3 regions of the Geodermatophilus sp. SYSU D01036 genome follow, and region 1 is predicted to be linked to each of the others. Evidence: riboswitches for the same ligand, from Rfam matches in the RefSeq annotation. Region 1 holds a riboswitch; each other region holds the start of a gene.
What was found. A riboswitch is a leader RNA that binds a small molecule or an ion and turns the genes downstream of it on or off. The one in region 1 is predicted to bind cyclic di-AMP.

Region 1 (9,676 bases):
TGTCGGTGCCGGAGCAGCCCTCGCTGCTGACGCTGCCCAACGTGCGGCACCTGGCCACCGACGTCGTCGGCACCCAGCGCCGCTCGGGCGCCCGCGGTCGCGCCGGGCTGCTGGAGCTGGTCGACGCCGTGCACCCGACCGCCGCCGTCTGCGGCACCCCGCCCGACGCCGCCGCCGCGGTCATCGCCGAGCTGGAGGGCATGGGCCGCGGGCGCTACGCCGGGCCGGTGGGCTGGCTCGACGCCCGCGGGGACGGCGAGTTCGGGCTGGCCCTGCGCTGCGCGCAACTGGTCGACGACGACCCGCGCTCGGCCCGGCTGTTCGCCGGCTGCGGCATCGTCGCCGCCTCCGACCCGACGGCCGAGCTCGCCGAGACGCAGTCGAAGTTCGCCGCCTTCCAGGCCGCGCTGGAGGGCTGAGGCGGCCGGTCCCGGCCGGCGCCGTCGTCCCCCTGCCCTCCGGAGACGGCGAGGGCCCCGGCCGCTGTGCGCGGTCGGGGCCCTCGTCGGGTGTGCGGGAGGTCAGCCCACGTAGTTCACGTGCACGTGGTCCATGTGGTTCGCGGTCACGCCGCCGCGGTCCTCCATCGCCTTCCACGCGGCGCCGGGCGAGGTCAGGATGCGCTGCTGCCAGATGACGTACTCGACGCCCAGCTCGTCCCAGTGGTCGACGTGGTACTGGGCGATCGCGTCGCCGAGGGCGGCGTCGGACATGACCATGTAGTCCAGCGCCTTGCCGGAGGGGTGGCCGTCCGGGTCGACCGCGCTGGCCCGCGTGCCGCCGAGGGTGATGTCCGCGGCGCCCGGGACGTTGCTGACGACGGCGTTCGCCGCCGCCTGCACGGCCTCGTGGATCGCGCCGGCGGTGTTGGTGATCTCGGCGACGACCGCGGCCTGCGCGACCTGCGGGGCGGCCTCGGCGATCGGCGGGGTGGCGGCGGGCGCCGCCTCACCGGCGGCGACCGGGGCCGGGGCGGCCTCGGCGGCGGGAGCCGGAGCGGCCTCGGCAGCCGGGGCCGGGGCGGCCTCGGCGGCGGGAGCCGGAGCGGCCTCGGCGGCGGGGGCCGGGGCGGCCTCGGCCGGGGCGGCGGTCGAGCCGCTGAGCGCCAGCACCTGACCGGGGAAGATCAGGTTCGGGTTGGCGCCGATGACGTCGACGTTGCGCTCGTAGAGCTCCCGCCAGCTCTGGCCGTGGGCAGCGGCGATCTTCGCCACCGTGTCCCGCCAGCGGACGGTGTACTCCTCGGTGGTGACCTCGGCCTGCTCGGCCGGGGCGGGCTGCTCGGCGGCCGGCTGCTGGACCGGGGCGGCCGGGGCGGCCGGGACCTCGGCGGCGGGGGCGGCCTGCTCGGCGGGCGCGGCCGGCGCCTCGGCGGCGGCCGCGGTGGTGCCGCCGGTCAGGTACTTGCCGCAGCTCGGCCAGGCGCCGACGCCCTGGCCGGCCAGGACCGCCTCGGCGATCTGGACCTGCTGGGCCGGGGTGGCGAGGTCGGCACGCGGGGCGAGGTCGGTGCCCCCGAAGGCGGCCCAGGTGGACTGGCTGAACTGCAGGCCGCCGTAGTAGCCGTTGCCGGTGTTGATGCTCCAGTTGCCACTGGACTCGCACTGGGCGACGCCGGTCCAGTCGTGGGTGGTGGAGGCGGAGGCCGGCGAGCTCAGGACGCCCAGACCGACGGCGGCGGCGCCGGCGGCGACAGGGGCCTTGGCGATGACCTTCTTGGTGCGGACGTAGCGGGGTGCGCGGTGCTTGGGCATGGTGATGATCTCCCGATCACCGCCGGCGAGGTGAGCTGTCGGGTTCGGGCGATCGGTGCCCGGCCGCGGTCCGCGGCTTCACCCCGAGGCGCGCTCCGACAGGCCCCCGTAGGCCGTCGCGCGCCGGAAGAGTGGGTCCCCCACCCCTGCCCTGGGAGTTGACGTGGGCGACCGGTGGGCAGGGTTTGGCGGACCGGCGCCGCGCTCTGTGTTCGCTGAGCGCAGCCAAAACGTTACGTGTCGTCATGTCGACTGTCGTCGTGACGGCGGTCACACCACGGTTCGGCTGGGACCCGTGGGGTACTGCGTGACGTCGGCGTGACCCCCGCGCGGGTAACGGAACGCGCTGTTCGCCGCGCGCGACCAGCCCTGTCGCGGTCCTCCCACCCTCGCCGCGGCCGCCCCGGACCCCGTGACGAAGGCCACCGGCGACGGGCCCCGATCCGGGCCCGCACGCGCTGCCGTGACCGCGCCGCGGGGCCCCGTGGGGTGTTCGGACCTCCCTGGGTTCCCCGCACGGACGTGCGACTCGAGGTGATCGGCATCCCGGTGAGCGACGTCGACGTCGCCGACGCCTTCGCCGTCGAGCAGGTCGGTTCCGGGCTCGACCACGACGTCACCCCGGCCCCCGGCACGCGTGTGGTGCAGATGACGCCGCCGGGCTCCCCCTGCTCGGTGGCCATCGGCCGGGGCACGCCGCTGGGCGAGCCGCCCTCGGCCCGGGGCCCGCAGCTCGTGGTCGAGGACGTCGGCGCCGTCCGCCGGGAGCCCGCCGAGCGCGGGGTCGACGCGACGTCACCGAGGCCCAGCAGCTGGGCCCCGAGGGCGCCCCCGGCTCGCGGTCCGCGTTCTCCAGCGACCCCGACGGCAACGGCTGGTCGCTGCCGGGGATCCGGCGCTCCTGAGGCCGGTCAGGCCAGCGCGCGGCCCGCGGCCTCCCGCAGGGCGACGGCCAGGTCGGCCTCCGCGCGCTGGTCGGTGCGGGCGACGACCACCCGCGGCCCGCCGCACGCCAGCGCGGCGGTGAGCTCCTCCGGCGTGGCCACCGCCGCCGCCGCCCAGCCCAGGGACGCGGCGACGGCGACCAGGTCCCGCCCGTGCGGCGTGCCGAACACCCGCCGGTAGTCGCGGGCGTACGCCGGCCGCCCCGGCTCCAGCTGGGCGAAGATCCCGCCGCCGTCGTTGTCGGGCACCACCACGGTGAGGTCCGGGCGCAGCTCGCCCTCGCCGGTGAGCAGCCCCTGCAGGTCGTGCAGGAACGTGAGGTCGCCCATGAGCGCCACCGCGGGCCCGCCGTGCACCAGGGCGGCCCCGACCGCGGTGGACACGGTGCCGTCGATCCCGGCGACGCCGCGGTTGGCGAGCACGGCGAGGTCGCCGCGCGGCGCGGCGAGCCGGTCGACGTCGCGCACCGGCGTCGAGGAGCCGAGCACCAGCAGCGCCCCGGACGGCAGGGCGGCGACGACGTCGCGGGCCAGCCGGGCGGCGGTCAGCCCGGGCGCGGTGTCCAGCGCGGCGTCGACGGTCGCACCCACCCGGTCCGCGGCCGCGCGCCAGGCGGCGGCCCAGCCCGGGTCGGAGGGCGGGCCGGCCGGCGGGCCGGCGCGGGTGACCAGCGCCGCCGAGCGGCCGGCGTCGGGCCAGCGCGGCCCGGCGACCACGGTCTCCACGCGCACCCGCGGGTCGGCCAGCAGCGCCGACACCGGCCGGGACAGCGTCGGCCGGCCGACGACGACCACGCGCTCGGGCCGGTGCGCGTCCAGCCAGCCGGGCACGCCGAGCAGCAGCGCCCCGCCGCGCACCGCGCCGTCGGTCCACGCCCCGCCGCTCGGCTCGGCGACCACCGGCCAGCCGGCCGCGGCGGCGCCGGCCGCCCACGCCCGGCCGACGGCGTCCGGCCCGTCCCCGGCGACGACGAGCGTGCGCGGGCCGTCGGGGACCGGCGCCGCCGCGACCGGCGCGGGCTCCCCGGCGGTCCACGGCGCGCCGCCGTCCCGGCCGGCCCACGGGCCCGCGAGCGGGCCGGGCTCCTCCTCCGGCAGCAGCGGGTCCCGGAACGGCAGGTCCAGCTGCACCGGTCCGGGGTCGCCGGACAGGACGCCGGTGGCCGCGAGCAGCGCCCGGGACACCACCGACCGCCAGTAGCGGTTCTGCGCGGCCTCGCGGCCGGCCTCGGGCACGCCGACGTCGGCCGCCCAGCGCACCGCGCCGCCGTAGAGGCCGGGCTGCTCGATGGTCTGGTTGGCGCCGGTGCCCCGCAGCTCCGGCGGCCGGTCGGCGGTCAGCGCCAGCAGCGGCACGCCGCTGACGTCGGCCTCGAGGACGGCGGCGTGCAGGTGCGCGGTCGCCGTCCCGGAGGTGGTGAGCACCGGCACCGGCCGGCCGGACGCGCGGGCCAGCCCCAGGGCGAGGAAGGACGCCGTGCGCTCGTCGATGCGCACGTGCAGCCGCAGGACGCCGGCCCGCTCGGCGGCGGCCAGCGCCAGGGCGACCGGCGCCGAGCGCGAGCCGGGCGCGACGACGGCGTCGCGGACCCCGCCGCGGACCAGCTCGTCGACCAGCACGCGGGCCAGCGCGGTGGAGGGGTTCACGCGGCCAGCACCGCGCCCAGCCGCTCGGTCCAGCGGGCGGTCACGTCGCCGGGTGCGGCCACGGCGTCCAGCCGGGCGGGGTCGGGCCGGGTGACCGGCAGCGCGCCGTCCACCGGCAGCAGCGGGGCGTCGGTCACGTCGCCGTCCAGGAGGGCGACCGTGGCCAGGCCGCAGGCGAAGGGCAGGTCTGGCAGCGCGGCGGCCAGCGCGACCCCCGCGGCGATGCCGACCGAGGACTCCAGCGCGGAGGAGACCACGCACGGCAGCCCGTGCGCCTCGGCCACGCGCAGCGCGGCCCGCACGCCGCCGAGCGGCTGCACCTTGAGGACGACGACGTCGCCGGCCTCGCGCAGGTCCACGCCCAGCGGGTCGCCGGCGCGGCGCACGCCCTCGTCCACGGCGACCCGGACGTCGACCCGGCGGCGGAGGGCGGCGAGCTCGGCGAGCGTGGCGCAGGGCTGCTCGACGTACTCCAGGCCCACCCGGTCCAGCTCGCGGATGCGGGCGACGGCGGTGTCGACGTCCCAGGCGGCATTGGCGTCCACCCGGACCGCACCGGACGGGCCGAGCGCGTCGCGGACGGCCTCCACGCGGGCGAGGTCGTCAGCGGCGGTCTGGCCGGGCTCGGCCACCTTCACCTTCGCCGTCCGGCAGCCCGACGCCGCCACGATCGCGTGCGCCCGCTCGGGCCCCACCGCGGGGACGGTCACGTTGACCGGCACCGCGTCGCGCACCGGCGCGGGCCAGCCCTGCAGCGTGGCCTCGGCGGCGGCCGCCCACCACCGGCGGCTCTCCTGCACGCCGTAGTCCCAGAACGGGGAGAACTCGCCCCAGCCGGCCGGGCCGTGCACGAGCACGCCGTCGCGGACGTCGATGCCACGGAAGCGGGTGCGCATCGGCACCGACCACACCGCCAGCCGGTCGATCCCCTCGGGGAGGCCGGCGGGGGTGATCACGCCCGCAAGCCTATGTCGCGCGCGACGTACCCTCGGGACCCGTGATCCGGCAGCTGACCGTCCTCCCCGCGCCGGACGCCTCCGACGCCGTCGTCGGCACCGTGCTGCCCGCCGTCCGCGCCTGCCTGGAGGGCGCCGCGCCGCTCGCGGTCCTCCCGGCCGGGCCGCCCGCGGCGGCCGCGCGGGAGGTCCTCGCGCCGGACGAGCCGCTCGAGGACGGCGCCGACCTCGTCGTCGTCACCTCCGGGTCCACCGGCGGCACGCGCGGCGTGCTGCTGCCGGCCGCGGCGCTGCGGGCCTCGGCGACGGCGACCCTCGACCGGCTCGGCGGGTCCGGCGCCTGGCTGCTCGCGCTGCCGGTGTCGGCGATCGCCGGGGTGCAGGTCCTGGTCCGCTCGGTGCTCGGCGGCACGGCGCCCACCGTGCTCGCCGCCGGCGAGGACCTGGCCGCGGCGGTGGCGCGGATGCCCGCCGGCCGCCGGTACACCGCGCTGGTGCCCACCCAGCTGCGCCGGTACCTGGAGCGCGAGCCGGGGGCGCTGCGCGCCTTCGACGCGGTGCTGGTCGGCGGCGCGGCCACCGACCCGGCCCTGCTGACGCGCGCCCGGGAGGCCGGCGTCGCGGTGGTGACCACCTACGGCATGACCGAGACCGCCGGCGGCTGCGTCTACGACGGCGTCCCGCTCGACGGCGTGCGGGTCCGCGTGGACGACGACGGGAGTGCCGCAGGACCCGGCGGAGGAGCCATCGCGATCGCCGGCCCCGTGCTGGCGCTCGGGTACCGCCGCGACCCGGACGGCACCGCGGCGGCGTTCGCCGGCGGCGAGTTCCGCACCCGCGACGCCGGGTCGGTCGGCCCCGACGGGCGGCTGACGGTGGCCGGCCGGCTCGACGACGTCGTCGTCACCGGCGGCGTGAACGTGGCCCCGCAGGCGGTCGAGGGGGCGCTGCGCGAGCACCCCGCCGTCGCCGACGCCGTGGTGTTCGGCCGGCCCGACGAGGAGTGGGGGCAGCGGGTGGTGGCCGCCGTCGTCCCGGCGCCGGGCGCCACCCCCGACCTCGCGGCCCTGCGGCCGTGGGTGGCCGAGCGGCTGGGCGGGCCGTCCGCGCCGCGCGAGCTGCACCTGATCGGGTCGGTGCCGACGCTGCACACCGGCAAGCCCGACCGCCGCGGCGTCGCGGCCCGGCTGGACGGGGGTGTCCGCTGATGGCGACGCCCGCGCAGTGGGTGGCCGGCGCCCGGCCCCGCACGCTGCCCGCCGCGCTCGCGCCCGTTCTCGTGGGCACCGGCGCCGCGGCCGCGCTCGACGGCTTCCGGCTCGTGCCCGCGCTGCTGGCGCTGCTCGTGGCGCTGGCGCTGCAGGTCGCGGTCAACTACGCCAACGACTACTCCGACGGGAGGCGCGGCACCGACGCGGTCCGGGTCGGGCCGATGCGGCTGGTCGGCTCGGGCGCCGCCTCCCCCCGCGCGGTGCTGACGGCGGCGCTGCTGTCCTTCGTCGTCGCGGGGGTCGCGGGGCTGGCGCTGGCGGCGCTGTCGAGCTGGTGGCTGGTCGCCGTCGGCGCGGTGTGCATCGCCGCGGCCTGGACCTACACCGGCGGCCCGCTGCCCTACGGCTACCGGGCGCTCGGCGAGGTGTTCGTCTTCGTCTTCTTCGGCCTGGTCGCCGTCGCCGGGACGACGTTCGTGCAGACCGGGCGGGTCGAGGGGCTGGCGCTGGCCGCCGCGGTGCCGATCGGGCTGCTGTCGGTGGCGCTGCTGGTGGTCAACAACCTGCGCGACGTCGAGGGCGACGCCCGGGTGGGCAAGCGCACGCTCGCGGTGCTGCTCGGCGACCGCGCGACCCGGCGGTCCTACGTCGGCCTGCTCGCGGTGGCGTTCGCCGTCGTCGTCGCGATCGGGGTGGGGCGGCCGTGGGCGCTGCTCGCGCTGGCCGCCGCCCCGCTGGCCGTCCCGCCGTCGCGGGTGGTGCTCTCCGGCGGGCGCGGGCCGGCGCTGATCGCCGCGCTGCAGGCCACCGGGCTGCTCACCCTCGCCACCGGCGTGCTGCTCGGCGCCGGGCTCGCCCTGTCGGGCTGAGCGGGGCGCCGCACCGGGCCGGCCTACGACGGGCCGAGAGCCCGTCCGGCCTCCTTCCGGACCTTCTTGGTCGCCTTCTTGCCCGCCTTGCGCACGCGCCGGCGGCCGCGCTGCACCGTGCGCTCCGCCTCGTGCTTGAGCCGCCAGAACCGCCACGCACCGACGACCAGCAGCACCAGCGGCGCGAGCAGGAGCAGCACCGGGGACAGCACCAGCCCCAGCAGGAGGAGGACCGCGGCGAGGACGACGCCGACGACCCCGACGAGCGAACGCACTGCGTCCATGCGACGAGCATGCGCCCGGACCAACGGGTCCGCGCACGTCCGACGTCGTCCCGCGGCGGACGTGCTCACCCCGAGGGGACGGACTCAGGCGGCGGCGTCGCCCGACAGCCGGGCGCGCAGCTCCTCCTTGCGGGCGCGGCGGGCGACGCTGCGGGCGGCCAGGCCCTCGGTGAGCTTGTCGCGGACCGGGCGCAGCAGCACCAGCGCCACCGGCATCGACAGCAGCAGGCCGAACAGCAGCGCGGGGAAGCCGGGCAGGCCGACCAGCCAGATCAGCGCGACGAGGGCGACGGCGATGACCAGCCGGCCGAGCGTGTAGAGCAGCAGCCACGGCGCGATCCGCGGCGGGGTCGCGGGACCGCCGGTGGGCGCGCCCGGGGTGGTGCTCTCGGCCATGCTGCTGTCCTCCTGCGTGCGGTCGGGCGTCATCCCGTCCGGCCCTCCCACTTGGTGGAGAGCACGACGGTCGTGCGGGTGCGGGCGACGCCCTCGATCCTGTTCAACGCGTTGATGGCCGCCTCGAGTGCCGGGATGTCGGTCACCCGGACCTTGAGCACGTAGCCCTCGCTGCCGGCCACCCGCCAGCAGTCCTCGACCTCGGGCATCGCCCGCAGCGCCGCCTCCACGCCGGTGTCGTCGACGGCGTCGCTCTCGATCACGCCGATGAGCGCGGTGACGTCCAGCCCCAGGGCGGCGGGGTCGACGACGGCGCGGTAGCCGAGGACGACCCCGGAGGCCTCCAGCTTGCCCACGCGCTCGTGCACGGCCGGCGCGGAGAGCCCGACCTGCCGGGCCAGCTCGGCGATGCTGGCACGGCCGTTGGCGCGCAGCAGGTCGATCAGCTGCCGGTCGACGGCGTCGATGGGGGGCTCCGTCCGGGTCGTGTGGGGACGCGGTCGCGGCCCGCTCCCCCGAGTATCCCCGCGCTCGTACATTGGGCGGCAGGGACGTTCCTGGAGAGGGGAGGCCGGGTGCCGGTCGTGCTGCTGCTGGTCGCGGTGCTCGTGGTGGTGCTCGTGGTCCGGGCGACGGCGGTCGCCGGGAGCGAGTTGCGCCGCGAGCGGCCGGCCCGACGTCCGCGGCCCCCGCGCGCGGTCCGCCCGGTCGCCCCCGACGACGACCCGGAGTTCCTCCGCGAGCTCGGCCGCCGCGTCCGCCGCGACGACGGCTCCCCCGCCTAGCGGACCCGCTCCCCGCGCACGTCCGCGGAGGCGCACGGCCCGGGTGGCGTCACGCCGCGCGGCCGCCGAAGAGACGGCGCCAGCCGCGCGGGCCCGGCGGCTCCGGGTCGCCGTCCGGCCCGGTCCCCGGCACGGCGGGCACGACGTCGATGCGCGCGGTCGCCTCGGGGCCCTCGGTCGCGTCGGTCCCGGCCGGCTCGGTCCCGGTCGCCCCGCCGGCGTCGTCCGCCCGGTCCAGCGAGCCCGGCCAGCCGAGCCCGCCGCCGGTCGTGGTGTCCCCCGGCCAGCCCAGGTCGCCCTCGGTCCCCTGCGCGGTGACGCCGGGCGCGTGCCGGGTCACCGGGGTGCCGGCGGCCAGCGCGGCCGCCACGATCGGGTCGGTGCCGACGCCGTCGGCGGCAGTGTGCCTACCCACGGCGTCCCCCCGCGCGTGCAGTCATGCGCCCATCGCAACACGCCGGGGCGGGAACGCGCGCCCGCACCCCCTCACGCGAGTGAGGGGTGGGACGGGTGGGGTGGACGGGGCACAGGTCAGTTGACACCGCCGTAGCTGTGCAACCCGGACGACACCATGTTCACGTACAGCAGGTTGAAGACCATGACCCCCAGGCCGACCACGTTGACCCACGCCGCGGGCCGGCCGCGCCAGCCCGCCGTCGTCCGGGCGTGCAGGTAGGCGGCGTAGACGACCCAGGCGATGAAGGCCCAGGTCTCCTTGGGGTCCCAGCCCCAGAACCGGCCCCAGGCGCTCTCGGCCCAGATGGCGCCGGCGATCACCGCGAAGGTCCAGATCGGGAAGCCGAAGATGGCCGTGCGGTGCGCGACCCGGT
Region 2 (9,676 bases), on a different contig from region 1:
CTTGGGCTCGAGGAAGACGATCGGGTCGGGGTGCGCGATCGCCTGCTGGATGCCCCAGTAGGCGTCGACCGGGTTGCTGACCGCGACCACCTTGAGCCCGGGGGTGTGCGCGAAGTACGCCTCGGGGCTCTCGCTGTGGTGCTCGACCGCGCCGATGCCGCCGCCGAACGGGATGCGGATGACGATCGGCATGGCCAGCTTCCCGCGGGAGCGGGCGTGGATCTTCGCGACCTGGGTGACGATCTGGTTGTAGGCGGGGAAGACGAACCCGTCGAACTGGATCTCGCAGACCGGCCGGTAGCCGCGCATGGCCAGGCCGACGGCGGTGCCGAGGATGCCGGCCTCGGCCAGCGGGGTGTCGACGACGCGGTCCTCGCCGAAGTCCTTCTGCAGGCCGTCGGTGATGCGGAAGACGCCGCCGAGGCGGCCGATGTCCTCCCCCATGAGCACGACCTTGGCGTCGTCCTCCATGGCGCGGCGCAGGCCGAGGTTGAGGGCCTTGCCGATGGTGAGCGTCTCGGTGCCCATCAGTGACCCGCCCCCTCGAAGCTCGCCTGGTAGGCCTCGAAGGCCGCCTGCTGCGCCGCCAGGTGCGGCGTCTGCTCCGCGTACACCCGGTCGAACATCGCCGTGCCCGGAGGGTCGGGCATCTCCAGCGTGCCCTTGCGGATCCGCGCGGCCAGCTCGTCGGCCTCGGCCTCGACGGCGTCGAAGAACGCCTGGTCGGCGATGCCGCTGCGGGACAGGTGTGCCTTCACCCGCGCGATCGGGTCGCGCAGCTTCCACTCCTCCAGCTCGCTGGCCAGCCGGTAGCGGGTGGGGTCGTCGGAGGTGGTGTGCGCGCCCATCCGGTAGGTGAACGCCTCGACGAACGTCGGGCCCTGGCCCTCGCGGGCGGCGGCCAGCGCCGCCCGGGTGACGGCGAGGACGGCGAGGACGTCGTTGCCGTCGACCCGCACGCCGGGGAAGCCGAAGCCGGCCGCGCGCTGGTACAGCGGCACCCGCGACTGCCGCTCGAGCGGCACGCTGATCGCGTACTGGTTGTTCTGGCAGAAGAAGACGACCGGCGCCGAGAAGCTCGCCGCCCAGATCATCGCCTCGTTGACCTCGCCCTGGCTGGTGGCGCCGTCGCCGAGGAAGGCCAGCGTCGCGCTCTCCGCACCGTCGCGCTGCAGCCCCATCGCGTAGCCGGTGGCGTGCAGGGTCTGCGCGCCGATGACGACGGTGTAGAGGTTGAACCCCGTCGCCACCGGGTCCCAGCCGCCGTTGTCGACGCCGCGGAACAGGCTGATGACGTGCAGCGGGTCGACGCCGCGCACCCAGGCGACCCCGTGCTCGCGGTAGGTGGGGAAGGCCATGTCGTCGGCGGCCATCGCGCGGCCGGCGCCGATCTGGGCGGCCTCCTGGCCCAGCAGCGAGGCCCAGATGCCGAGCTCGCCCTGGCGCTGCAGGGCGGTGGCCTCGACGTCCCAGCGGCGGACCAGCACGAGGTCGCGGTACAGCCCGCACAGTTCCTCGTCGCCGATGTCGAGGGAGTACTCGGGGTGCTCGACCCGCTCGCCCTCCGGGGTCAGCAGCTGCACCAGGTCCGGTTGCTGCGGCAGGTGGGGCGCCGCCGCACCGGGTACGGGGTCCACCGCCTCCGTCGTTCCGCTCGGCACGCTCACGCGCTCCTCCTCGCCGTCGGCCGCGCCGCCGGGGTCGCCGGCCGGTCGCGGTGCTGGACGTCCTGTGTGCGCCGGGGTGTGGCGGCACTCACACATCGTGGCACGACCGACCCCCTGTGGAGCACATCACCCCCCTCCCGGATTGCGCAAGGTCACGACGGCGGACTGCGCAGGATGACAACTGGTAGGACGTCCGAACGTGTCAGACTGAGCAGATGCCGCCCGGCCCGGACCGTCTGGACGCCACCGACGCCCGCCTGGTGCAGGCGCTGACCGACGACCCCCGCGCCACGGTCATGGCCCTGTCCCAGCGGCTGGGGCTGGCGCGCAACACCGTGCAGGCGCGGCTGGCCCGGCTGGAGTCCGGCGGCCTCCTCGCGCCGTTCGACGCCCGGGTGCGGCCCGAGGCGCTCGGCTACCGGCTCGGCGCCTACGTGACCGTGCAGGTCGTGCAGCGCAGCCTGGAGGAGGTGGCGGCCGCGCTCGCCGCGCTGCCCGAGGTGCTCGAGGTGACGGCGCTGTCCGGGGCCGCCGACCTGCTCGTGCGCGTGGTCGCGGTCGACGCCGACGACCTGTGGCGGCTCACCGAGCAGGTGCTCGCCGTCCCCGGCGTGGAGCGCACCGACACCGCGCTGGCGCTGCGCCGCTACGTCGACCACCGGGTCGCCCCACTGCTGGAGCGGGCCGCGGGGGCGGACCCGGCACCGGGCGGGTAGGACGGGTCCGGACGCCGTCGCCGACCCGAGGAGCCCCGTGGCCACCCCGCTGCCCGACCTGCTCGACGAACTGCTGCGCACCTACGGCCCCTGCGGGGAGGAGCAGGCGGTGCGCGACGTCGTCCGCCGGGAGCTCGAGCCGCTGGCCGACGAGGTGACGGTGGACGCCGCCGGCAACCTGGTCGCCCTCCTGCACGGGCGGGACCGGTCGGCCCCGGCCGTCCGCGTGATGGCGCACCTCGACGAGCTGTCGATGATGGTCAAGCGGGTCGAGCCCGACGGCACGCTGCGGGTCAGCTCGCTGGGCGTCATGTACCCGGGCAACTTCGGCCTCGGCCCGGTCGCCGTCCTCGGCCGGCGGGAGGAGCTCACCGGCGTGCTCACCCTGGGCTCGGAGCACACGACCACCGACAGCCCGCGCATCTGGGAGACCAAGCCGGACCAGGGCGACAAGGCCATGGACTGGTCGCACGTCCACGTCTTCACCGGGCGCCCGGCCGACGAGCTGGCCGCGGCCGGCGTGCACCCCGGCACCCGGGTGTGCGTGCACGCCGACCGGCGGGGGCTCACCCGCTTCGGCGACTTCGTCGGCGGCTACTTCCTCGACGACCGCGCCGCGCTGGCCGCCCTCGTCGGCGCCGCGCGGCTGCTGCGCGGGCGCCCGCACGGCGACGTGTACCTCGTGGCCAGCACCAGCGAGGAGATGGGCGGCATCGGCGCCTCCTACGCCGCCCGGACCCTGCCCGGCGACCTCACCGTCGCCCTCGACGTCGGCCCGGCCGAGGCCGAGTACCAGGTCACCGTCGACGGCGGCCCCGTGGTCGCCTACGCCGACGACGCCGTCGTCTACGACCGGGTGGTCGCCGACGCGCTGGTGGACACCGGCCGCGAGCTCGGCGTGGACCCGCAGACGGCGGTGTGGCAGTCCTTCGACTCCGACGCCTCGCAGGCGAAGGCCTCGGGCCAGACGGCGCGGGCGGCGCTGATCAGCCTGCCCACGCTCAGCACGCACGGGTACGAGGTGCTGCACACCGGCACCGTCGACCGGACCGCCCGGCTGCTCGCCGCCTTCCTCGCCCGCCCGCTGCCGGTCAGCTGACCCGGCGGACGCGCACCGGGCCGCGGGCGGTGGCGACGTCCACCACCGCGCCGCGCTGGGTCACCTCGACCGCGCCCCGCCGCGCGAGCCGTCCGGCGGCGGCGCGGGCCTGCGCCATGAGGTCGCGCCAGCCCTCGGGGTCGACCGCGCGGGCCGCCTCCGACGGGCAGATCGTGGCACCGGGGGCGCGGGCGTCGAGCAGCGCGTCGATCGCCCGCTCCAGGGCCGCGCCCGCGTCGTCCACTCCCCCAGGATGCGCCCGTTTGCCCTGGTGAGCGCGGCGGGTACCGCGGACGGCATGGCGAGACGCACCCCCGTGGGGACGTTCGGCAAGGGCAGGCGGGGCATCAGCACGCTGGGCTGGGCGGTGCGGGGCGCCGCGGCCGGCGCGGCGGGCACCACCGCGCTCAACGCCGTCACCTATCTCGACATGACCGTCCGCGGCCGCGGCACCAGCTCCACGCCCGAGCAGACCGTGGAGAAGCTCGCCGAGAAGGCGCACGTGCCGATCCCCGGCGACGAGGAGCACCGGCAGAACCGGGTCCAGGGGCTCGGGCCGCTGACCGGCCTGGTCGCGGGCATCGGCGTGGGCGTCGTCGTCGGGCTGGTCCGCGCCTCGGGCTTCCGCTCGCAGCCGCTGGTCGGGACGCTGCTCACCACGCTCGGCGTCCTGGTCGCGGCCAACGGCCCGATGACGGCGCTGGGGATCACCGACCCGCGCAGCTGGTCGGCCACCGACTGGGTGAGCGACATCGTGCCGCACCTGGCCTACGGCGCCGTCGTCAAGACCACGATGGACGCCTTCGACAGGCCGTGACGGCGGTGCACATCCACGGAAGTGCACCGGGCACATCCGCGGAAGTGCGCACTCAGCCGGCCGACCAGCCGCGGGGGTCGACGTCGCCGGGGACGGGGGCGGCGGGGTCGTAGGGCGTGCGGGTGAAGACGAACGTGCCCAGGTCCAGGTGGTCCTCGGCGATCCGCAGCGGCTCGCCGGCGTAGTAGCCGTCCAGGCCCACCCAGGTGCCGTCGGCGTCGCAGCGGAAGCGGCTGGCCCGCCCCGAGCGGCCGGGCAGCGGACCGAGGTGCAGCAGTCCGCTGTCCACGGCGCGCAGCGCGTGCGGCGCCGGGCCCCAGTACCAGATGCCGAGCTGCTCCAGCGGCACCGGCGGCTGCGCCGGGCGCCACGGCTCGGCCACCCGCGGCTCGGCGGCGCGCAGGTCGGCGAGCAGGCCGGGGACGAGCACGTCCAGGCCGCTGGTGGTGTTGGCCAGCGAGACGCCGCCGGTCCCCTCCTCGCGGTCGACGAACACGCCGGCCAGGAAGCCGGGCATCGAGCCGCCGTGGCCGGTGAGCGTGCGGCCGTCGACCCGCAGCACCTGCAGGCCCAGCCCGTAGGCAGACCAGGCCGGAGAGGAGCCGTCGACGCCGGCCGGCACGGCCATCTCCTCGAGCGTCGCCGGGGACAGCACGTCGCCGGTGTCGCCGAGCAGGAAGGCGGCGAAGCGGGCGAGGTCGGCCAGCGTCGCCCACAGCTGCCCGGCGGCGGCCATCACGCCGGCGTCGTGCTCGGGCTCGGGCAGGACGACGTCGGCCCACGGGTGGACGGCGTACCCCTGCGCGGCGCGGCCGGAGGGGCGCGGCGTCGTCCGGGTCATGCCCAGCGGCGCGAGCACCTCGGCGGTGACGACGTCCTCCCACGACCGCCCGTGCAGCCGGGCCACGAGCTCGCCGAGCAGGCCGAAGCCGAGGTTCGAGTAGTGGAAGCGCCGGGCCTCGCCCAGGACGACGTGCTCCCCGGACAGCCGCAGGTCGGCCAGCGGGCCGCCGGGCACCCGCTCCCACCAGCCGCCCGGGCTCTCCGCGGCGGCGCCGGCGAGGTGCGAGAGCAGCTGGCCGACCGACCGGTTCCCGAACGGCGTGCCGGGCACGTGCCGGTCCAGCGGGTCGTCCAGCGCCAGCCGGCCCTCGTCGCGCAGCCGCATGACCGCGACGGCGGTGACGGTCTTGCTGATCGACCCCAGCCGGTACTGCACGTCGGTGTGCGGCTCGACGACGTCGCCCCGGCCGGCCGACCAGGCCAGCCCGCCGTCCCGGACCACCCCGGCGACCAGGCTGGGTGCCCGGCCCTCGCGCTGCACCCGGGCGGTGCGGGCCAGCAGGGTGCGGGCGGTCGAGGGCAGCACGGGCTCCGGCATGACCGGAACGGTAGGTCAGGCGCGGACGGGCGCCGCCAGCCGCCCGGTGCGCCCGGCCCAGCGCTCGAACACGACGGTGACCAGCGGCGGGACCGAGGCGGCCAGCGCGAGCAGCGTCGTCCACCGGGACCAGCCGAGCACCCGTGCGGCGACCAGGGCCACGACCACGTAGGCGACGAACACCGCACCGTGGACCGGCCCGAACACCTGGACGCCGACCTCGGAGGTCTCCGGCACGTACTTGACGTACATCCCGGCCAGCAGGCCGATCCAGGACAGGGCCTCGGCGACGGCGACGGCGCGGAAGGCCAGGGCGACGGTGCGGGGGTTCATCGGTGCGCGGTCCTCGGGTCGGGGGCTGTTCCGGAGGGTCAACGCGGCAGCGGACGCCGACGTCCCGGTCGCGGGTGTGACGTGCGTGGCAGGTCGGGCCGTGCGGGGCTGGCGCGGCGGGAGTTCTGCCTGGTCCTGCTGCGCCGGATGGCCGGCCTGCGGCCGGACCCGGTGGCCGCGGCCCTGCCCCGGCTGGGCGCGACCCGCGCCGAGGCGCACGCGGCGCACACCCGCTGCTGGAAGGACCCCGTCCCTCTCACGCCTCGCGAGCTCGGCGCGAGCCTCCGGACGGGGCCACGGGCCGGCCGAGCAGGTGGAGGACCGCCGGTTCGGCGACCTGCACCTCGAGGTCCGGCGCTGGCCGCTGCCGATGTGGCCGCACCTGCGCCGGGAGGTGCTCTCCGCCCCCGGCGGCAGCGTGCTGCACGAGCACCTGGTGCGCGCCCGGCCTCCCCGGTCCCGCCGGCGGTCGACGGGCGGCCGCGGGTCCGGGAGCACGTGGTGGCCGACGTGAGCGGCCTGCCCGGGGCCCGGGAGGTGGACCCGCGGGTGGTCACCCGCGGGGAGGTGCGGCTGCCCTCCGGCGCCACGGCTGCCTTCGTCCGGGGCCTGCTGCAGCAGGTCCGGACGTGACCCGTCCCGGCACCTGGTGACGTGCTGGAACGGCCTCCCTGCAGGGGCCCACCGCGAGCTTGCGAGCGGTGGGCCCCTGCAGGGAGGTCCTTACCCGATGCGGCGGGCGCCGGCGTAGCCGCCCATCGCGTCGATGCTGGCGACCTTGACGACGTCGCCCGACGTCGGCGCGTGCACCATCTGGCCGTTGCCGACGTAGATGCCGACGTGGCTCACCGGGCTGTAGAAGAAGACCAGGTCCCCGGGCTGCAGGTCGGCGCGGGAGACCGCGGTGCCCATCGTCGACTGCATCCTGCTGGAGTGCGGGAGGCTGATCCCCGCGGCCTTGAACGCGTACTGGGTGAGGCCGGAGCAGTCGAAGGCGTCCGGGCCGGCAGCGGCCCAGACGTAGGGGTCCCCGCGCTGGGCCATGGCGGTGGAGACGACGGTGCCGGCGACGCCGCTGGCCGGCGCGGCGGCCGCGGCGGGCTCCTCCGCGGGGGTCGCGGGCTCCTCGCGGTCCTCGTCGCGGCTGGCGCGGGAGCCCTCGGAGGCGTGCGCCGCGGCGGCGGCGTCGAGGGCGGCGCGCCGCTCCTCGGCGCTCAGCTGGGCGTAGTCGGCCTGGTAGGCGGCGATCTGGGCCTCGAGGTCGGCCTGCTGGGCGGCGACGGCGTCGTACTGGCGCTGCGCCTCGGCGGCGGCCTCGGCGGCCGCGGTCTGCGCGGCGGTGGCGGTGTCCGTGGCGGCCACGGCCTGACCGAGCAGCTCGCCCTGGTAGCCGGCGACGCCCTGCAGCAGCGTGACGCGGTTGACGAACTCGTCGGCGTCCTCGCTGGTCATGAGCGCCTGCAGGGAGCCCATGCTGTCGCCGGTGTAGGCCGACCGGGCGATGCCGATGACCTGCTGACGGGCGGTGTCCACGGCGGCCTGGGCGGTGGCCAGCTGCGCGGCGGCCGCGTCGGCGGTGGCCTGCTGGGCGGCGAGCACCTCGCGCGCCTCGTTGAACTGCTCGGTGACGACCTCGAGGTCGTGTCCCCGGGCGGCGACCAGCTGCGCGGCCTCGGCGGCCGTGACCGGCTCCTCCGCCCCGGCCGGCGCCGGGACGGCACCCAGCCCGAGGCCGATCCCGAGGGCGCCGGCGAGGGCGAGGGCGGCGCGGCGGCCGCGGCCGGTCGCGGGCATGCCGGGGACGGACGTGCGCAGGGACGCCACGCGGCGGTCACTCCTTCTCCCAGGCCGCCTACCGGGTTAGCTGACGGGTTCGGGCGTGGAGTCGCCCGGCGCGTGCGGACACGCGCTACACCCCAGGACTGCCATGGGTCCCCGGCCCGGTCCCACGGGAGGGGACCGGCTCGACGGCGTCCGTGGGGTGTCACCCGGACTGGTGACGGAACGCCCCGTTGGACACACAGAGCGTAAGGTCCGTGACCGGCGTGTGACAATCACCCCCGTGTAATTACATCGCTCACACCGGGTGACCGGACGACTCCGGGAGGTTGCCGACCCCCGCCGGTTTGCGCGCCCCTGGGGGCGTGTACCGATTGCTGCATGTCCTCCTCCACGCGGATGCGCGCCACCCGGACACGGATCGCCCGGCCGCTCGTCGCGCTCGCCCTGTTCGGCTCCCTGGTCGCCTGCGGTGACAACACCGACTTCTCGCGCGGCCCGACCAACTGCGACGCCGCCGGCGGCAACGCCAGCAACGAGAACGACGCCAGCTGCCAGGAGACCGGCCAGAACCCCGGTAACGACGCCCCGACCACCGACGACGCGAGCACCGACGACTGAGCGTCGCCGGGTCCCCGGCCGGCCGCCCGGTCTGGTGGCATGAGCGGGTGAGCCCGGCACGCAGGTGGACGGCGGCCCGGGTGCGGGCCGAGGCACGGACGCTGCTGGCCGGCGCCCGCCGTCTGCTGCACGGCCGTGACCTCGCGCTGATCGGCGCGGGGCTCACCTTCTACGCCGGCATCGCGGTGGTGCCGCTGGTGCTGGTCTCCGTCCGGCTGACCGCGCTGGCCACCTCGGCCGAGGAGGTCCGCGCGCGCAGCGAGCGGCTGACCGAGCTGCTGCCGGAGTCGCTGGGCGCGCCGGGCGCGGTGGACCGGCTGGTCGACGCCGGCGTCCGGCTGGACCTGCTGGGCTTCGCGCTGGCGCTGCTGCCGCTGTCGCTGTACGGCGAGGGGCTGCGGCGGGCGCTGATGCGGTTCAGCCGGCGGCGGGAGAACCTCACCGGCTGGCGGGGGCGGCTGCTCACGCTGCCCCTGGTCGTGGTCACGCCCCTGCTGCTGTACCCGCTGCTGCTGGCCGCCACGGTCATGGCCGACCTGGCCCGCGAGGACGGCGCCGGGCCTCTGATCGGGCGGTTCGCCGTCGGCTACTACTCGGTGCTGTTCGTGCTCACCGTGCCCATCCTGTGGGGCTACGGCGTGGTGGCCGGCGGCCGGCACCGGTGGGGCGCGCTGGTCAGCGGCGCGCTGTTCACCGCCGCCTGCCTGTCCGGCTTCCTGCAGGGCTTCGTGCTGTTCCTGTCCCTGCCGCTGGACCTGGGCGCGCCCTTCGGCGGCCTGGTCGTCGTCGGCGCGGTGGTCGCCATCGGCCTGTGGCTGTTCCTGCTGCACCTGGTCCTGCTGGCCGGGTGGCTGCTCACCCAGTCCCTCGACGAGCGGCTGGGCCGGCGTCAGCCGCCCGGCCGCCAGGGGGAGCCGGGCGGCGGGGTCTCCGGGGCGGGCGCGGCAGGCGCGGGCGGCGGCTCGGGTGCCGGGGTCGCCGGCGCGGGCGGCGGCTCGGGTGCCGGGGTCGCCGGCGCGGGCGGCGGCTCCGTCGCCGGTGGCGGCGGCTCCGGAGACGGCGGGGGCGGGGGCGACGACGGCGTCGGGGGTGGCGAGGACGGCGAGCCGGGCGCGGGCGCCGGCTGGGGTGCGGGGTCGGCCGGGGGCGCGGGCTCGGGCGCCGGCTCCACGTAGTCGCTGCCGTTGCTCACCAGGATCGACACCACCTGGCCGGGCACGGCGCGGCCGCCGCGCGGCGGGCTGGTGCCCACGAGGGCGCCGG
Region 3 (9,676 bases), on a different contig from region 1:
GCCCGGAGCTGCGGCAGTACCTGGTCGCCGGCAACAACGAGGAGCGGCCGTTCACCCGGGACCAGCGGCGCTGGGTGTACGCCTCGGCCAAGCGGGAGAACAACTACTTCGGGTTCGGCACCGACAACGACCTCGAGTTCACGGCGGGCTACCCGGTGATCAACCACCGCACGTTCGGCCGCGCCGTGCCGCCGTCCCACCCGCACTCGGCCGCCGACGTGGCGCTGCCCTCGGCCAAGGTGCTCGGCGGCCCCCGCGGGCGGGCCCGGGCGTTCCGGCCGGCGTCGGTGGTGAACGTGTCGGCGATGAGCTTCGGCTCGCTGTCCGGGGCCGCCGTCGAGGCGCTCAACCGCGGCGCGGCGCTGGTGGGGTGCCTGCACAACACCGGCGAGGGCGGGCTGTCGGTGCACCACCGGCACGGCGGCGAGCTGGTGTTCCAGATCGGCACCGCCTACTTCGGCTGCCGCGACGAGGCCGGTCGCTTCGACCTGCAGCGGCTCAAGGACCTCGTGGCATCCGCCCCCGTGCGGGCGCTGGAGGTCAAGCTCAGCCAGGGCGCCAAGCCCGGGCTGGGCGGGGTGCTGCCGGCGGCGAAGGTCTCGGCCGAGATCGCCGCCGCCCGCGGGGTGCCCGAGGGCGTCGACTGCGTCAGCCCGTCGCGGCACGCGGAGTTCACCGACACCGACAGCCTGCTCGACTGGGTGGAGCTGCTGGCCGCCGAGACCGGCCTGCCCGTGGGCATCAAGTCCGCCGTCGGTGACATGACCTTCTGGGACGAGCTGACCGGGCTGATGGCCACCACCGGCCGCGGCGTGGACTTCGTGACCGTCGACGGCGGTGAGGGCGGCACCGGGGCCGCGCCGCTGATCTTCACCGACTCGGTGTCGCTGCCGTTCCAGCTCGGCTTCGCCCGCGTCTACTCGACCTTCGCCCGCCGCGGCCTGGCCGAGCAGGTCACGTTCGTCGGCGCCGGCAAGCTCGGCCTGCCCGACAACGCGGTGGTGGCCTTCGCCCTCGGCTGCGACATGGTCAACATCGCCCGCGAGGCGATGCTCGCCATCGGCTGCATCCAGGCGCAGAAGTGCCACACCGACACCTGCCCGACCGGCGTCGCCACCCAGAACGCGTGGCTGGCGCACGGCCTGGACCCGGCGCTGAAGTCGGTGCGGCTGGCCAGCTACGTGGCCACCCTGCGCCGGGACCTGCTCAAGGTGGCCGAGGCGTGCGGCGTCGAGCACCCGGGGCTGATCGACACCGGCTCGGTGGAGGTGCTCACCGGCCGGACGGCGTCCCGGCCGCTCGCCGAGGTCTACGACTACGAGCCCGGCTGGGGGCTGCCCTCGGCCGCCGACCGCGCGGAGATCGTCCGGATCATGACGGCCGAGGCTCCGCAGGGCGGCTCCGCGGCGCCGTCGGAGGACGCCGTCCGCTGAGTGCACCCGCCGTCACCGTCCGGGGGCCGCCGGTGGCGACGCGCTGCGGATGGGGCCGAAGGTCCCGCCGGTCCGTCCGGGCCCGCCACTAGCGTCGCCCGCTCCTGAGTGGTCCCGACTTCCCCGCGGAGGCCTCGATGGCGGCCTACCTGTACCGGTGCCCGGCGTGCGGCCCCTGGGAGGTGCGGCGGCCCATCGGGACCGCGCAGGCCTCGGAGGCGTGTCCCTCGTGCGGCGACACCGGCCGGCGCGTCTACACCGCCCCGCTGCTGGCGCGCACCCCGGCGCCGCTGGCCGCGGCGCGGGCGCGCGAGGAGGCCAGCGCCGACGCGCCCGCCGTGACGACGGCCGTGCCGCCGGCCCCCCGCCGCCCGGTGCCGCGCGACCCCCGGTGGAGCGCCCTCCCGAAGCCCTGACCAGCCCGCGCGGCGGCCACTGGGCCGGGCCGCCGTCGCCTCCCCGGCTCCCCGCGCGGAGCCGCCGCGAACGGCCCGCGGACGCGGGTCGGCCCTCCCGTCAACGGAGATCGGAGTGTGGGGGACATGCCAGACGTCGTCTTCACCGTCGACCAGGCCAAGTCCATGCGCGACCAGGCCGTCCCGGGGCACAACCGCTGGCACCCGGACGTACCCGTCGCCACGATGGTCCGGCCCGGGCAGGACATCCGGGTGGAGTGCCGGGAGTGGACCGACGGCCAGATCGGCAACAACGACTCGGCGAACGACGTCCGCGACGTCGACCTGACCAGGGCCCACATGCTCAGCGGCCCGATCGGCGTCGAGGGGGCCGAGCCCGGTGACCTGCTGGTGGTCGACATCCTCGACCTCGGCCCGGTGCAGGCGCCGCAGGAGTACGGCGACGCCCCCGGCCAGGGCTGGGGCTACACCGGCATCTTCGCCAAGGCCAACGGCGGCGGTTTCCTGACCGACTACTTCCCGGACGCCTACAAGGCGATCTGGGACTTCCACGGCCAGGTGGCGACCTCCCGGCACATACCGGGTGTCCGCTACACCGGCCTGACCCACCCCGGGCTGTTCGGCACCGCCCCGTCGGCCGACCTGCTCGCCCGGTGGAACCGGCGGGAGAAGGCCCTGGCCGACACCGACCCCGACCGCGTGCCCGCGCTGGCGCTGCTCCCGATCGAGGACCAGACGCTGCCCGGGCAGGCCGACGGCGACGTGGCCGCGGCGATCGCCCGGGACGGCGCCCGCACCGTGCCGGCGCGGGAGAACGGCGGGAACCACGACATCAAGAACTTCTCCCGCGGATCCCGCGTCTTCTACCCGGTGCACGTGCAGGACGCGAAGCTCTCCGGCGGCGACCTGCACTTCAGCCAGGGCGACGGCGAGATCACGTTCTGCGGCGCCATCGAGATGGGCGGGTTCATCGACTTCCACATCGACCTGATCAAGGGCGGCATGGAGACCTACGGGGTGACCACCAACCCGGTGTTCATCCCGGGCAACGTCGAGCCCCGCTACTCGGAGTTCCTGACGTTCATCGGCATCTCGGTCGAGCACGAGGAGGACCGCAACCTCTACCTGGACGCCACGCAGGCCTACCGCAACGCCTGCCTCAACGCCGTCCGGTACCTGCAGAAGTTCGGCTACTCCGGCGAGCAGGCCTACCTGCTGCTCGGCTCGGCGCCGATCGAGGGCCGCGTCAGCGGGGTCGTCGACATCCCGAACGCCTGCTGCTCGCTCTACCTGCCGACGGCGATCTTCGACTTCGACGTCAAGCCGTCGGCGTCGGGGCCGGTCCGTGCCGACCGCGGGCAGTGCGCCGTCACGTCCTGACCGCCCGGCGGGTCCCGGCGTGCGCCGGGACCCGTCCGCCCGGGCCGGGCGCCGCCCTCAGGCGGCGTCCGGCTCCGGGAACGGCTCGGGGAAGGGCCGGCGGACGGAGGGCCGGGCGGTCACCACGACCGGCCCGCCGCAGTTCCAGCAGGTCGGGTCGTCGTCACCGTCCTCCGTCACGTCCTGCCCGCCGACCTCGCACGGCGCGCACGTCCACACCACCTCGACCCGGAGTTGCACGGATCGCTCCTCACACGAGCACTGCGCGGCTCCCGGTTGTTCGAGGCCGGGACGTGGAGTACCCGGCGCGCCGTCCGCCCAACCGGGTCCGGGGGTCACCGACCGTGCCGAGAGGGCCGGGGCCGCGGGGGAGTGGGAGGAGGCGAGAGGTGAGCGGGGAGGTGCCGCGGATCGAGCGCCACGAGGCGGCCGACCGCGCCGGCAAGGCCGCGCTGCGGGCGGCGCACGACCTCACCGAGGGGCTGTCGTCCGGGGAGCCCGGCGACGTGCCCGAGCCGGTCGTCGTCCGCCGGGGCGGTCCGCACCGCTCGGTCGGCGGGCTGGCCGACCTGATCGACAGTGCCCTGCAGGAGAACGAGGCCCTGCAGGAGAACGAGGCCCTGCAGGAGAACGAGGCCCTGCAGGAGAACGAGGCCCAGGAGGACGAGGCCCAGCAGGAGGACGAGGCCCTCGAGGAGGACGGGGCCGTCCGGGAGAACGAACGGGAGTCCGGGGAGCCCGGCTCCTGACCGCCGGCGCGACCGTCGCCGGCACCAGCCACGGGGGACGTCCGCACCGTCGCGGGACCCGAGGAGATGACCGCACATGGGAGCCGTGGGACTGCTGTACGTCGGAGCCGTCCTGGTCGTCAACGGCCTGATGCTGCTGGGGCTGGTGGACGCCCGCGCCGCCGCCCCGCTCAACCTGTTCGTCGGGGCGCTGCAGGTGGTGACGCCGACCGTCCTGATCATCACGGCCGACGGGGACCCGGCCACGATCCTGGCCGCGTCGGGCCTCTACCTGTTCGGCTTCACGTACCTGTACGTGGGGATCAACCTGCTCGGCGGCCTCGACGGCACGGGGCTCGGCTGGTTCTCCGCGTTCGTGGCGGCGTGCGCGCTGGTGTACGCCGGGCTCAGCTTTTTCTACGTCGTGCCGCGGGACCCGGGCTTCGGCGTGATCTGGCTGTACTGGGCGGTGCTCTGGGCGCTGTTCTTCGTCGTCCTGGGGCTGAAGCGGGAGGAGTTCACCCGGTACACGGGCGCGATCGCCGTGGTCGCCGGGCTGCTCACCGCCGCCCTCCCGGCGTTCCTGCTGCTCACCGACTCGTGGGCCGACTACACCGGCACGTGGGCGGTCATCCTGGCCATCGTCCTGGCGGCCAGCCTGGTGCTGGCCTACCCGCGGCTGCGGGGACGTCCGGAGCCGGCCGTGCCGCCGTCCGCGCCGGTGCCGGCGGGGCCGCCGGCCGCGCCGGAGGGCGTGCCGGTCGCCCGGCAGGCCCCCGAGCGCGACCGGGCCCGGCACGCGGACCCGCGTGCCGGCGGGTCGTCCCAGGCGCCGGTCCAGGACCGGTCCTAGGCGGTACCCCGCAGCAGGTCCTCGAAGGAGGGGACGTCGGCGAAGGGGTCGGCCGGGCGGCCCGACGCCGGCCGGCCGGTGACGACGTCGGCCAGCTCGCCGGCCGCGCGGGTGATCCGCGCGGCCAGCTCCTGGCCGGCGCCCTCACCGCCGGCCCAGTCCTCGCTCGCCGCGAAGACGGCCGTCGGCACGGTCACCGCGCGCAGGTAGCTGAACAGCGGCCGCATCGCGTGCTCGAGCACCAGCGAGTGCCGGGCGGTGCCGGCGGTCGCCGCGAGCAGCACCGGCGTGCCGGTGAGCGCGTCCTTGTCCAGCACGTCGACGAAGGACTTGAACAGGCCGCTGTAGGAGGCGGTGAACACCGGCGTGACCGCGATGACCGCGTCCGCGCCGGTCACCGTCCCGACCGCTGCGCGCAGCGCCGCGTTCGGGAACCCGGTGACCAGCGCGTCGGCGACGTCGCGGGCGTGCTCGCGCAGCTCGACGACCTCGACGGTGGCGTCCTCGCCGCGCTCGCGCAGCGCGGCGACGGTCGCCGCCGCGAGCCGGTCGGCCAGCAGCCGCGTCGACGACGGGACGCCGAGCCCCGCGCTGACGACGGCCAGGGTGCGGGTGGTCATCGGACGGACACCTCCTCGCGGGCCTGCCCGGTGACGTCGTCACCCGCGGCGTACACGGTCGGCTCCTGCGCGCCCCCGCGGGCGGCCACCCGGGCGGCGTGGGTGGGGGCGTCGGGCACGTGCGCCGGCTTGAGCGCGGCGAACTCGCGGCGCAGCACCGGCACGACCTCCTCGCCGAGCAGGTCCAGCTGCTCGAGGACGGTCTTCAGCGGCAGGCCGGCGTGGTCGATGAGGAACAGCTGCCGCTGGTAGTCGCCGACGTAGTCGCGGAAGCCGAGCGTGCGCTCGACGACCTGCTCCGGGCTGCCCACGGTCAGCGGCGTCTCCCGGGAGAAGTCCTCGAGCGAGGGCCCGTGCCCGTAGACCGGCGCGTTGTCGAAGTAGGGCCGGAACTCGGCGACGGCGTCCTGGCTGTTCCGCCGCATGAACACCTGCCCGCCGAGGCCGACGATCGCCTGGTCGGCGGCGCCGTGGCCGTGGTGCTCGAACCGGGACCGGTAGAACTCCACCATCCGCTGGGTGTGCTCCTTCGGCCAGAAGATGTGGTTGTGGAAGAAGCCGTCGCCGTAGTACGCGGCCTGCTCGGCGATCTGCGGGCTGCGGATCGACCCGTGCCACACGAACGGCGGGACGCCGTCCAGCGGCCGCGGGGTGGAGGTGAAGCCCTGCAGCGGGGTGCGGAACCGGCCCTGCCAGTCCACGACCTCCTCGTCCCACAGCCGGCGCAGCAGCGCGTAGTTCTCCACGGCCAGCGGGATGCCGTTGCGGATGTCCTGGCCGAACCACGGGTAGACCGGCCCGGTGTTGCCGCGGCCCATCATCAGGTCGACGCGGCCGTCGGCGAGGTGCTGGAGCATCGCGTAGTCCTCGGCGACCTTCACCGGGTCGTTGGTGGTGATCAGTGTGGTCGACGTCGACAGCTGCAGCCGGGAGGTCTGCGCTGCGACGTAGGCCAGCGTGGTCGTGGGGGAGGACGAGAAGAACGGCGGGTTGTGGTGCTCGCCGAGGGCGAAGACGTCGAGGCCCACCTCCTCGGCCTTCTTCGCGATGGTGACGACGGCCTTGATCCGCTCCGTCTCGCTCGGCGTCCGCCCCGTCGTCGGGTCGGTCGTGACGTCGCTGACCGTGAAGACCCCGAACTGCATCTCGTGCTCCATGTGGTTGAGAGTGCAACTACTGTACCCGGCCCAACGAGCCGCCCCCGCCGAGCATTCCCCCCGGGGGCCGTGACCGTACTGAGACCTCTCGACCGCGCACGGTGACCGGCCCGGCACGTCCGGGCGCGACCGGTCCGCACGTCCCGCGCCCACCCGTGTCGGCCCGTTCGACCGCACCCGGGGGGTGGAACCCTGTGATCACCCTCGCCGGCGTGCCGGTGGGGGACCGGATCGGAGCGCACCGAGGGGGAACCGGGATGTCGCTGCGGGGACATGGAGCTGCTCCGGACGGGGCCGGGGACGGCCCCGCCGAGCCGCCTCCGGGACGCGGGCTCGACGGTCTGCTGGGCACCGGACCGGTGTTCACCGGAGCGGTGCGCGGCTACGACCGCCTACAGGTCGACGACTACGTCGCCTGGGCGGAGACCGAGCTGCTGGTCCTGCGCCGGGAGAACGAGCACCTGCTCAGCCGCTACGCCGCCGCGTCGGCCGAGCTGCAGAACGCCCGCCGTCGGCTGGCCCAGCTGGTCCGCGAGCGGCAGAGCCTGCCCGGTCCCGAGGACGCCGCCGCGATGATGCGCCGGGCCGAGGAGGCGGCCGCCGCGCTGACCGCCGCCGCCGAGGAGGAGGCCGGGCGGATCCGCGCCGAGGCGCTCACCGAGGCGCAGGCGCGGCTGTCCGGGGTGGCCGAGATGCGCGAGGCGGTGCTCGCCGCCCGCGAGCAGACCCGCAGCGAGGCCGCCGCGATCCTGGAGGCCGCGCGCCGCGAGGCGGCCCGGCTGGAGGAGGGGGCCGCCGCCGAGCGCGCGCGGCGGGACCGCGAGGCCGCCGAGGCGCGGGCACGGGCCGACGCCGAGGCGCTCGAGCGGCGGTCCGCCGTCGAGGCCGAGCTCGCGCCCCTGCGCGACGAGCGCGACCGGGCGCGCGACTGGCTGCGCCTGCTGACCGGGCAGCTGGACGAGGCGCTCGCCGTCGTCACCGGGGTCGTGCCCGACGACGTCCCCGCCCTCGGCGACAAGCGGGGCCTGCCCCGCCTCGGGGAGGACCCGGCGCCCGAGCCCCGCGCGGGGGCGCGTCCGGCGCCGTCCGGCACGGACGTGTCCGACGTGACACCGCTGCACGGGCCCGGCCGGCCCGAGGTCGCCGCGGCCTCCTGACCAGCGGCGACGCGGGGGCGGGTTCCGGACCGGGGGAGTCCGTACCACACGTCCCGGCCGCACCTCCGGCCCCGGCTGTTGTCACGAACCGGTAACGACCGTACGGTGGCTCGCGTCCGGCAGGTCGTCAGGTCCCCGTCCCGGGGAGCCCGGCCGGACGCCGCCGAGTCGTGTCCGCACCCGTGGACGCGAGCCGGGGACCCACCGCAGTACTGGGGTGAATCGCGCCCGCCGAGCTCCGGCCCGGCACGCGTAGGGCTCCTTCCCGCCCGAACCCGTCAGCTAACTCGGTAGGCGGCTCACGGAAGAAACGGAGAGTCTCCGCATGCCCCGCCTCCGGGCCGAAGCGGCCCGCAGGTGCAGCTGCCCGCGCGCACACCGCGCTCCCGCGTCCGCCTGACGCCGGCCGCCCCTGCCCTGCCGCTCCCTGCGACGACGTCGCCGGGGACCCCGTACCGCCACACCGCCCCAGACCCGCGCCGCACCCGCACGCCCGAGGTCCGCCTCCGGGCCGCTGCCGCGCGCACTCTCCCTCGGAGCCCTCACCCCCTCATGTCCCGCCACGTCCCGAACACGCCTGCCGACGCCCCCGTGACCGTCGAGCTCGCCACCCCCGACGCCCCCGCCGACACCGCCACCCGCGAGTTGCCCGCCCTCGCGGACGCCGCCGAGCCGGCCGCCGAGGCCCCCGCCCGCCGGCGCCTGTTCCGCCGCGGCAGCCCGCCGCTGGGCCCGCGCCGCCCGGCCCTCCTGCTCGGCGCCGCCGCCGCCGGCGCGCTGATCGTGGGCGTCGTCTCCACCAGCGGCCCGGCCGCCTCCGCCGGCACCGACACCGCCGGCACCGCGGTCAGCGTCGCCGACGAGCTGGGCATCCCGCAGCAGCAGGCGGCCGCGCAGGCCGCGACCGGCCCCGACCTGACGACGCTGGCCGACGTCGCCGCCTCGCGCGCCGAGCGCAGCGCGCAGGAGGCCGGTGCCGCCCAGGCGCAGCTCGCCGCCGAGCAGGCCGAGCGCGACCGCCAGGCCGCCGAGGCCGAGGCCGCCCGCGTCGCCGCCGAGCAGGAGGCCGCCCGCGTCGCCGCGGAGCAGGAGGCCGCCCGCCAGGCCGCCGAGGCGCAGGCCGCCGCCGAGGCCGCCGCCGCGCAGCAGGCCGCCGAGGAGCAGGCCGCCGAGGAGGCCGCGCCGGCCGCGCCCTCCGGCTCCTTCAAGGACTACGCGCTGAGCAAGGTCGGCAGCGGTGAGCAGTTCTCCTGCCTGGAGAAGCTGTGGGGCAAGGAGAGCGGCTGGAACCCCAACGCCCAGAACCCCACCAGCACCGCCTACGGCATCCCGCAGTTCCTGGACTCCACCTGGGCCAGCACCGGGATCGCCAAGACCTCCGACGGCTACCGCCAGATCGACGCCGGCCTGATCTACATCGAGGAGCGCTACGGCTCGCCGTGCGACGCCTGGGCGCACTCGCAGGCCACCGGCTGGTACTGATCCCCAGGTGATCCAGCGAGGGCCGGCCACCCGGGTGGTGCCCGCGGGGTTCGTCCGCGCGCACACCCAGGTGCGCCGGCCCTCGCTCGTCCCCGAGGTGCGGCTGCACGTCGCCGACGACGTCGTCGCCCTGTGGGAGGCGATGGAGACCGCGGCCGGCGGGGCGGGGGAGGAGCCGCCGTTCTGGGCGGCCGCCTGGCCCGGCGGGCAGGCGCTGGCCCGCCACCTGCTCGACGCGCCCGCCACCGTCGCAGGCCGCACGGTGCTGGACCTCGGGTCGGGCAGCGGCCTCGTCGCCGTCGCCGCCGTCCTCGCCGGCGCCCGCCGGGTGCTGGCCAGCGACGTCGACCCGTTCTCCCGGACGGCGGTCGGCGTCAACGCCGGCCTCAACGGCGTGACCGGCATCAGCGTCACCGGCGACGTGCTGGACCGCGAGCCGCCGGCCCTCGA

Region 2: linked by a shared signal. The riboswitch ahead of ACI8AR_RS14490 (C40 family peptidase) and the one ahead of ACI8AR_RS18500 (transglycosylase family protein) in region 1 are both predicted to bind cyclic di-AMP.
Region 3: linked by a shared signal. The riboswitch ahead of ACI8AR_RS12230 (aggregation-promoting factor C-terminal-like domain-containing protein) and the one ahead of ACI8AR_RS18500 (transglycosylase family protein) in region 1 are both predicted to bind cyclic di-AMP.

What each region holds. Positions count from the first base shown of each region.
Region 1 covers NZ_JBJGZJ010000021.1:50,344-60,019, reverse strand. The annotation lists gene ACI8AR_RS18505 (isochorismate synthase) at 1-419, shown strand, start outside; gene ACI8AR_RS18500 (transglycosylase family protein) at 522-1,754, opposite strand; cyclic di-AMP (ydaO/yuaA leader) riboswitch at 1,759-1,928, opposite strand; gene menD (2-succinyl-5-enolpyruvyl-6-hydroxy-3-cyclohexene-1-carboxylic-acid synthase) at 2,666-4,345, opposite strand; gene ACI8AR_RS18490 (o-succinylbenzoate synthase) at 4,342-5,301, opposite strand; gene menE (o-succinylbenzoate--CoA ligase) at 5,343-6,509, shown strand; gene ACI8AR_RS18480 (1,4-dihydroxy-2-naphthoate polyprenyltransferase) at 6,509-7,381, shown strand; gene ACI8AR_RS18475 (hypothetical protein) at 7,405-7,665, opposite strand; gene ACI8AR_RS18470 (DUF4229 domain-containing protein) at 7,750-8,061, opposite strand; gene ACI8AR_RS18465 (Lrp/AsnC family transcriptional regulator) at 8,091-8,600, opposite strand; gene ACI8AR_RS18460 (hypothetical protein) at 8,637-8,846, shown strand; gene ACI8AR_RS18455 (hypothetical protein) at 8,896-9,261, opposite strand; gene ccsB (c-type cytochrome biogenesis protein CcsB) at 9,378-9,676, opposite strand, start outside.
Region 2 covers NZ_JBJGZJ010000013.1:89,041-98,716, reverse strand. The annotation lists gene ACI8AR_RS14540 (alpha-ketoacid dehydrogenase subunit beta) at 1-528, opposite strand, end outside; gene pdhA (pyruvate dehydrogenase (acetyl-transferring) E1 component subunit alpha) at 528-1,667, opposite strand; gene ACI8AR_RS14530 (Lrp/AsnC family transcriptional regulator) at 1,883-2,383, shown strand; gene ACI8AR_RS14525 (M42 family metallopeptidase) at 2,421-3,482, shown strand; gene ACI8AR_RS14520 (DUF3253 domain-containing protein) at 3,475-3,726, opposite strand; gene ACI8AR_RS14515 (hypothetical protein) at 3,781-4,299, shown strand; gene ACI8AR_RS14510 (serine hydrolase domain-containing protein) at 4,352-5,680, opposite strand; gene ACI8AR_RS14505 (DUF3817 domain-containing protein) at 5,696-6,013, opposite strand; gene ACI8AR_RS14500 (hypothetical protein) at 6,327-6,527, shown strand; gene ACI8AR_RS14495 (hypothetical protein) at 6,515-6,646, shown strand; gene ACI8AR_RS14490 (C40 family peptidase) at 6,737-7,837, opposite strand; cyclic di-AMP (ydaO/yuaA leader) riboswitch at 7,849-7,982, opposite strand; gene ACI8AR_RS14485 (hypothetical protein) at 8,174-8,413, shown strand; partial or broken gene ACI8AR_RS14480 (YhjD/YihY/BrkB family envelope integrity protein) at 8,461-9,279, shown strand; gene ACI8AR_RS14475 (transglycosylase domain-containing protein) at 9,303-9,676, opposite strand, start outside.
Region 3 covers NZ_JBJGZJ010000010.1:54,151-63,826, reverse strand. The annotation lists gene ACI8AR_RS12275 (glutamate synthase-related protein) at 1-1,433, shown strand, start outside; gene ACI8AR_RS12270 (FmdB family zinc ribbon protein) at 1,571-1,849, shown strand; gene fmdA (formamidase) at 1,976-3,229, shown strand; gene ACI8AR_RS12260 (hypothetical protein) at 3,287-3,469, opposite strand; gene ACI8AR_RS12255 (hypothetical protein) at 3,619-3,978, shown strand; gene ACI8AR_RS12250 (AmiS/UreI family transporter) at 4,055-4,810, shown strand; gene ACI8AR_RS12245 (FMN reductase) at 4,807-5,430, opposite strand; gene ACI8AR_RS12240 (LLM class flavin-dependent oxidoreductase) at 5,427-6,587, opposite strand; gene ACI8AR_RS12235 (hypothetical protein) at 6,947-7,744, shown strand; cyclic di-AMP (ydaO/yuaA leader) riboswitch at 7,896-8,056, shown strand; gene ACI8AR_RS12230 (aggregation-promoting factor C-terminal-like domain-containing protein) at 8,336-9,226, shown strand; gene ACI8AR_RS12225 (class I SAM-dependent methyltransferase) at 9,234-9,676, shown strand, end outside.